2 regions of the Candidatus Clostridium radicumherbarum genome follow, and region 1 is predicted to be linked to the other one. Evidence: a T-box and tRNA genes for the amino acid it is inferred to sense, from the RefSeq annotation. Region 1 holds a T-box; the other holds one or more tRNA genes.
The links. A T-box is a leader RNA that pairs with one kind of tRNA and senses whether it is charged. The one in region 1 lies ahead of asnS (asparagine--tRNA ligase), so its partner is inferred to be a tRNA-Asn.

Region 1 (3,886 bases):
CTCTTGTATATTCTTCTAAAATCAATTCACATCTATATTCAATATCAGCATCAACTAGCAGGTGTATACCTGCTTCCATATTATTATATATGAACTCGGGTATAATTATATTTCCTATTCTCTTACTTTCACCTTCAACAAAAATAAAGTTACTTTTCCTTTGAATTAAGGAATTGAATACTAAAGATTCAAAGTACTTTTGACTTCTTTCACCCTTTAATCCTACACTGCCTAATAAAGATCCTCTATGGTTTGCAGCCTCTTCTAAATCTAGAACATCCATACCATTTCTCTTTAAGCTATATAAGAGATTTGTCTTTCCAACTCCAGTTTTTCCATGAAGAACAATATATTTAACCTTTTCATTTTCTTTAGGTAACATTTCATTAATATATCCTCTATAGGCCTTATATCCTCCGCTTAATTTATAGGTATTAAGCCCTAAGGTTGTTAAAAGACCGCAGAGGCTTGAGCTTCTCATTCCACCTCTTGAACAAAAAAGTACAAGCTTCTCATATTCCTGATCAAGTTTACTTAATTCACTATATATATATGGCAATTTCTTAGATACAGCCTGTACTCCTAAATATTTTGCTTTATCAACATTTTCATTTACATAAACATAGCCTATTTCCTTTCTCTCTTCATTATCAAAAATAGGAATATTTATGGCACCTGGAATTGTAGCTTCTTTATATTCCATAGGACTTCTTACATCAATTAATGCAAAATTTCCTTTTAAATCACTATAATTTATCGACTTAAACATCTTATCTCCTTGATTATGAACATTCTGCACACTAGTATAACCCTAAAAAATAATTATGTCAAAAATGAAAAAGAGCTGTCGCAAAACTTGCGGCAGCTAGCTTAAGAGGTACTTTTCATTGTATAAGATTAATCTTAAAATTCTGATGTTCCAGTAGTTCTAGGAAATGGTATTACATCTCTAATATTTGACATTCCAGTCAAGTACATAAGTATTCTTTCAAAGCCTAGTCCAAAGCCTGAATGTACAGTTTCACCATATTTTCTTAGTTCCAAATACCACCAGTAATCTTCTTTATTAAGACCTAGTTCATCCATTCTAGCTTCAAGGACCTTAAGTCTTTCTTCTCTTTGACTGCCACCGATGATTTCTCCAACTCCTGGTACTAGAAGATCTGCTGCGGCTACAGTTTTTCCATCTTCGTTAGCTCTCATATAAAATGCTTTAATATCCTTAGGATAATTGTAAACAAAAATAGGCTTTTTAAAGTGTTGCTCAGTTAAATATCTTTCATGCTCCGTTTGAAGATCTATGCCCCATTTAACTGGATACTCAAATTTTTCTCCGCATTTTTCTAAAATTTCAACTGCTTCAGTATAGCTTACTCTTCCAAATTCAGAATTAACAACATGGTTTAATCTTTCCATGAGCCCAGCGTCTATAAATTTACTAAAGAACTCCATTTCTTCAGGAGCATTTTCCATAACATAATTAATAATGTATTTCACCATAGCTTCTGCAACTTCCATATCATCATTAAGATCTGCAAAGGCCATTTCTGGTTCAATCATCCAAAATTCAGCTGCATGTCTTGCTGTGTTTGAATTTTCTGCTCTAAAGGTAGGGCCAAAGGTATATATGTCCCTAAATGCAAGTGCAAAGGTTTCTCCATTTAGCTGTCCACTAACAGTTAAATTTGTTGCTTTTCCAAAGAAATCCTTGGAGGTATCTACTACACCTTTTTCATCCTTAGGTATATTATTTAAATCTAAGGTTGTAACCCTAAACATTTCTCCAGCACCTTCAGCATCACTTCCAGTTATTATTGGAGTGTGTACGTACACAAAACCTCTTTCCTGAAAGAATTTGTGTATAGCATATGCGGCAATTGAACGAACTCTAAAAACTGCTGAAAAAGTGTTGCTTCTAGGTCTTAAATGTGCAATTGTCCTCAAATATTCAAGTGAATGTCTCTTTTTTTGTAGTGGATAATCTGATTGAGATAATCCTTCAATTATCATGTTCTTTGCCTTTATTTCAAAGGGCTGCTTAGAATCTGGGGTGAGTTCCAGTATACCTTCTACTGAAATCGATGAGCTTATTGGAAGTTTAGATATTTCTTTATAATTTTCTAAGTCACTTTCAAATACTACTTGAACATTTTTAAAAAAGCTTCCATCATTTAGCTCTATAAAGCCAAAAGCATTAGATGCTCTCACTGTTCTTACCCAACCAGATAATTTTACCATTTGACCTTCAAATTTTTCTGTTTCTCTGTAAAGCTGTTTTATTACTATGCCTTCCATTTTAATTCCCTCCTGTAGTTTTAAGTACACAACAATTATTAATTGTTGTGTTCCTTGTATTCCTTATTCTACACGTAAGTATTATTAATGCTTGCGTGACTAGTATCACTTGAATTCTTCATATAGTCATATTATAAACAAATAAACCTGAAAATTATGTGAAATAAAAAAAACCCTCATCCATTAATAAATAATGGGACGAAGGTAAATTCCGCGGTGCCACCCAGATTGCTTTAAAAAGCCAGCTTAAAAAGTACGTATTATACTTTCCAATAATAACGCATTGGTTACGTCTAAGCCTACTATCCAAGGATTTCAGTTAGAAACTCAGAGCTGTTCTTCACTAAAAGCTTCATACTGTGTTTCCACCTGCCACAGCTCTCTTTAAATCTGCATAATAGCTACTCTTCTCATCAAAGTTTTACTCATATAATTATAATTCATTATACACATTGACATATATTATGTCAACCATTAATGGCATCCATATTACTTATTTTTATTATCATATAATATTTGATCTATTACAATTACAAGTGACAGCATAAATTCTTGATTTTCTGTATCTTCAATATCCACACCATAAGTATCTGAAAAGGAAAACCATTTTTTACTTACATGTGCCACTTCTCTTCCATCTTTAAAAACTTGAAATTCATGAGAAAAGATTTCTCCTTCAATAGTATAATTTCCCATTGTACTTTCAATATAAAAACTTGGTTTAAATAAGCTCATTTCTTTTTTTACTGTAGCAGCATAAGTTTCATTCAAAAAAATATTATACCTTGGGAGGAAATGAAACATTTCCTGCTCTATATAGGAAACCTCTCTACCATTTAAGTCATATATTCTAAGCTTGTTACCGAAGGAAAAAAATTTTCCTTTTACTATAAACCTATCATTCTCAAATTCATCTTTAATAGTAAAACTATCTGCCATACTTAATACTCTTTGTTTAATTTGATACCTCATATACCCCACTCCTTAATTATTCTATAAATTCTATACCAGCAAGCTTCATAAGAAATTTAGCATTTCTAGTAGCTGAAATACCCTTTCTTAATTTATAGTCAAATTGTATTTCATTTTTCTTGTAATATTCTTGAAAATTGTAATTTTTCACCTTTTGATTTTTGTTTTCCAAATCTCCAAGTTCAAGATCATGGGTAGAAACAATGCCAAGGGTATTTTCTTTACTTAACATGTTAATAAGTGCTTCAGCTCCAGTGTGTCTATCTAAAGAATTTGTTCCTTTAAATATTTCATCTAATAGAAAGAATACTGTCTCTCCACCTTTTGCTGCTGTTACAATTTTTTTAATTCGAATTATTTCCGCATAAAAAGAAGAAATATTTTTTTCAAGATTATCACTTATTCTCATACAGGTATATATATTCATAAGACCACAGGAAAATTCCGCTGCACGAACGCTTGCCCCTGCATATGCAAGGACGAGATTAATTCCTATAGTCCGTAAGAATGTACTTTTACCAGACATATTGGAGCCAGTTATTAATAATATACTAGAACTTCTATTAATTTCTACACCGTTACTTACAGCATCTTTAGACAATAAGGGATGAGCTATGTT
Region 2 (3,886 bases), on a different contig from region 1:
ATTATTGGATTATATTTTTTAAGCGTCACAGAAGGTTTCACAGTTGCAATGTCCGATATTTACGAGCTTATAGGAGCCTTTCTATGGGCCATTCACATACTGCTAATAGACAATTTTACCAAAAAAGTAGATGCATTAAAATTATCCTTTGTTCAGTTTCTAACTTGTTCCATATTAAGTTTAATTGCCGCCTTTATTTTCGAGAAAAATACTTTAATTGGATTATCCCAGGCAGTTATTCCAATACTTTATGGTGGAATTTGCTCTGTTGGAATTGCATATACATTGCAGGTAATAGGGCAGAAAAATGCTAAGCCATCACATGCGGCTATCGTTTTAAGTATGGAATCGGTATTTGCAGCTATAGGTGGATTAATTATACTTCACGAAAATTTAGGAGCAAGAGGCTATATTGGCTGCGGATTAATGTTTGCAGGAGTAATTTTATCACAATATGGAAGCTTTCCAAAGCAGGAAAAAGCAACGCTCAGCAATTAACAATTATTTAGGGTCAGCGGCAAAAGATTTTGTCACTGATCCAAATTTTTATAATTATTACTTGACAAGAAAGAATTAAATATTGTATTATAGTTACATAAAGTAAGTAAGTTGAATTTAATAATAAGGAGGTTAAAGCCCTAAATGGGCTTTAACGAGTAGTCTTAAACTACTCAGTGTTTCCGACTAAAAGGAGGAATTATTATGTCACTATTTGTTTGTCATGGTGGACCAACTCTTGCAATAGAAGAAAATGATTATACTAATTTTTTAAAGGATTTAGCAAAGGGCATGAAGCCAAAGACTATTGTAATATTTACTGCACACTTTGAAAGTGAAATAACTACAATATCATCAATAGAAAATACCTATGAAATGATTTATGATTTTTATGGATTTCCAGAGGAACTTTATTCAATAAAATACAATGCAAAAGGCTCACCTGAAATTGCTGATAAAATTAAAGATATGCTAGAAGAAAACGGTATAAAAAGTAAACTTGATAGGACAAGAGGATTAGATCATGGAAGCTGGGATATACTTAAAATAATGTATCCAGAAGCCAATATTCCCGTGGTTCAAGTTTCTGTAAATCCATTTTTACCTATGGAAAAACAGTATGCAATAGGAAAAGCACTAAGGGAGCTTGGAAAAGAAGATATATTAGTTATAGGAAGTGGATCCACAGTTCATAATTTAAGAACAGTGGATTGGTATGCAAAAGAAACTAAAAGTTGGGCAATCGAATTTGATAACTGGCTTGTAGATAATGTTGAACAAAATAATTTAAAAAACTTATTTAATTATCAAAAATTAGCTCCTAATGCAAAAATGGCTATTCCAAGAGAAGAACACATAGCTCCAATGTTTATAGCTATGGGAAGCGGTGAAGAGGGGAAGCTTCCAAAACTTCTTCATAGAAGCTATGCTTATGGTACTTTAAGTTACATTTGTTTTGAATTTTAGTTAAAAAGCTCTTGAATTTTTAGTATTATGTGCTATAATAACTAATGTAATAAACGTTCCATGGTAGCTCAATGGCGGAGCATTCGGCTGTTAACCGAAGGGTTGGAGGTTCGAGCCCTCTCCATGGAGCCATTTTTATTAGTATAATTTTTATATTTATAAATATAATAAAGGCAGTGTCTTAAATGACATTGCTTTTTTGTACTTAAAACTAATGAGGAGCGTAATAATGGATAATATATGGCTAATACTATTTTCTATTCTTCAAATTACTATAATGGATATTACTCTATCTGGGGATAATGTAAGTGTCATTGCTTTAGCAATAAGAAATTTACCAAAGAAGCAGGCTAAAATTGCAAGCTTAATTGGTGTTGCTGGAGCAGTAGTTCTTAGAATAATATTTACATGCATTATTTCACTGATTATGTCTATAGAATGGCTGCCAATAAAGTTAATTGGAGGGTTATTACTTATAAAAATAACCTGGGATTTACTAAACATGGAGGATGTTTCGGAAGGTAGTGAAATTAAGGCTGATAAAAGTTTGTGGAAGGCTGTATCAAATATAATAATAGCAGATCTAAGTATGGGATTAGATAATGTGCTGGCTATAGCAGGTGCAGCTAATGGAAATATATGGCTTATAATTTTTGGGCTTTCTCTTAGTATACCTATTATTTTTTTCGGAGCTAAATTTGTAGCTAACCTTATGAAAAAGTATGGAATAATAGTCTATATTGGAGCAAGTATTCTCGTATATACTGCCATTAATATGATTACTGGTGATAATCTAGTTTCTAAATATATACCTGATTTAGTTTCTGAGATAATAGCTTTAGTGTTGGGCGCAGCAGTCATAGTCTATGGTGTGATAAAAATAAGAAAAGAAAGATATGAAACAAAAAATATAGGAAGAAAAGAAATATTTCATAACAAGAAGGACTTTGGAAATAAAAACCCAAAAGAAACATTATAGCATTGACAATATTAAGTAATAGGTTATAATTAAGAATATAATTTTATATATCATGATGAGAAAGAAGAGTAATATTAGAATTTTTATAGAGAGGCTGTGATGGTGTAAGCAGCTAAAGGGCTAGTATGAAGGGAACTTTTGAGTGATTTTAATGTGAAAGCAGGGCATTTGCCAACAAGGGTGGAACCGCGGAAGAAAATTCTTTCGTCCCTTATGGTAAGTAGTCCTTTTTTTATTGAAATAATATAAACGAGTAGTCTTAAACTACTCAGTGATACCACTAAAAGGAGGTTAAAGTCCTAAATGGACTTTAACGGGTAATTTGTGAGCGGAGCGAACGAGGTTAAATTACCCCGTGTTCTGACTAAAAGGAGGAAAAGATAAATGGCTGTTGAAAAGACTATGGATAAAATAGTAGCACTTGCAAAAGGAAGGGGCTTTGTATTTGCCGGCTCAGAAATATATGGAGGACTTGCAAATGCTTGGGACTTTGGACCCTTAGGTGTAGAATTTAAGAACAATGTTAAAAAAGCGTGGTGGAAAAAATTTGTGCAAGAAAGTCCATATAATGTAGGAGTGGACTGTGCCATACTTATGAACAGTGAAGTGTGGGTTGCATCAGGTCATGTAGGTGGTTTTTCCGATCCTTTAATGGATTGCAAGGAATGTAAGGCTAGATTTAGGGCTGATAAGCTAGTCGAGGATCATATGACTGAAAATGGAGCTGAAGTAGCTAGTGCTGATGGATGGACAAATGAGCAGCTTAAAGGCTATATTGAAGAACATAATATTGTTTGCCCTAAGTGCGGCAAGAAAAACTTTACTGATATAAGAAAGTTTAATCTTATGTTTAAGACCTACATGGGTATAACAGAGGATTCTAAAAATGAAATTTATCTCCGACCTGAAACTGCACAAGGAATATTTGTAAACTTTAAAAATGTTCAAAGAACTTCTAGAAAGAAAGTTCCTTTTGGAATTGCTCAAATAGGTAAATCCTTTAGAAATGAAATAACTCCAGGTAATTTTATTTTTAGAACAAGAGAATTTGAACAGATGGAACTTGAATTTTTCTGTAAACCTGGAACAGATTTAGAGTGGTTTAATTATTGGAGAGAGTATTGCTTTAATTTTCTTTTAAACCTTGGAATGAATAAGGAGACTTTAAGAATTAGGGACCATGCTAAGGAAGAATTGTCTTTTTACAGTAATGCAACCTCTGATATTGAGTTTTTATTCCCATTTGGCTGGGGTGAATTATGGGGTGTTGCAGATAGAACAGATTATGACTTAAATAAGCATGCGGAGCATTCAGGCCAGGATTTAAGCTATCTTGATCCAATTACTAACGAAAAATATGTGCCATACTGCATAGAACCTTCTCTAGGCGCAGATAGAGTAACTTTAGCTTTCCTATGCAATGCCTATGATGAAGAAACTCTT

Region 2: it has a tRNA-Asn gene. The T-box ahead of asnS (asparagine--tRNA ligase) is inferred to sense a tRNA for this amino acid. The anticodon was not compared.

What each region holds. Positions count from the first base shown of each region.
Region 1 covers NZ_JBJHZY010000001.1:1,208,825-1,212,710, reverse strand. Annotated here, with positions in the region: gene mnmH (tRNA 2-selenouridine(34) synthase MnmH) at 1-769, opposite strand, end outside; gene asnS (asparagine--tRNA ligase) at 904-2,295, opposite strand; T-box leader at 2,487-2,721, opposite strand; gene ACJDUH_RS05725 (LURP-one-related/scramblase family protein) at 2,785-3,267, opposite strand; gene ACJDUH_RS05720 (MutS-related protein) at 3,284-3,886, opposite strand, start outside.
Region 2 covers NZ_JBJHZY010000003.1:408,457-412,342, forward strand. Annotated here, with positions in the region: gene ACJDUH_RS15980 (DMT family transporter) at 1-498, shown strand, start outside; gene ACJDUH_RS15985 (DODA-type extradiol aromatic ring-opening family dioxygenase) at 697-1,464, shown strand; tRNA gene ACJDUH_RS15990 (tRNA-Asn) at 1,522-1,596, shown strand; gene ACJDUH_RS15995 (TerC family protein) at 1,694-2,443, shown strand; T-box leader at 2,490-2,658, shown strand; gene ACJDUH_RS16000 (glycine--tRNA ligase) at 2,828-3,886, shown strand, end outside.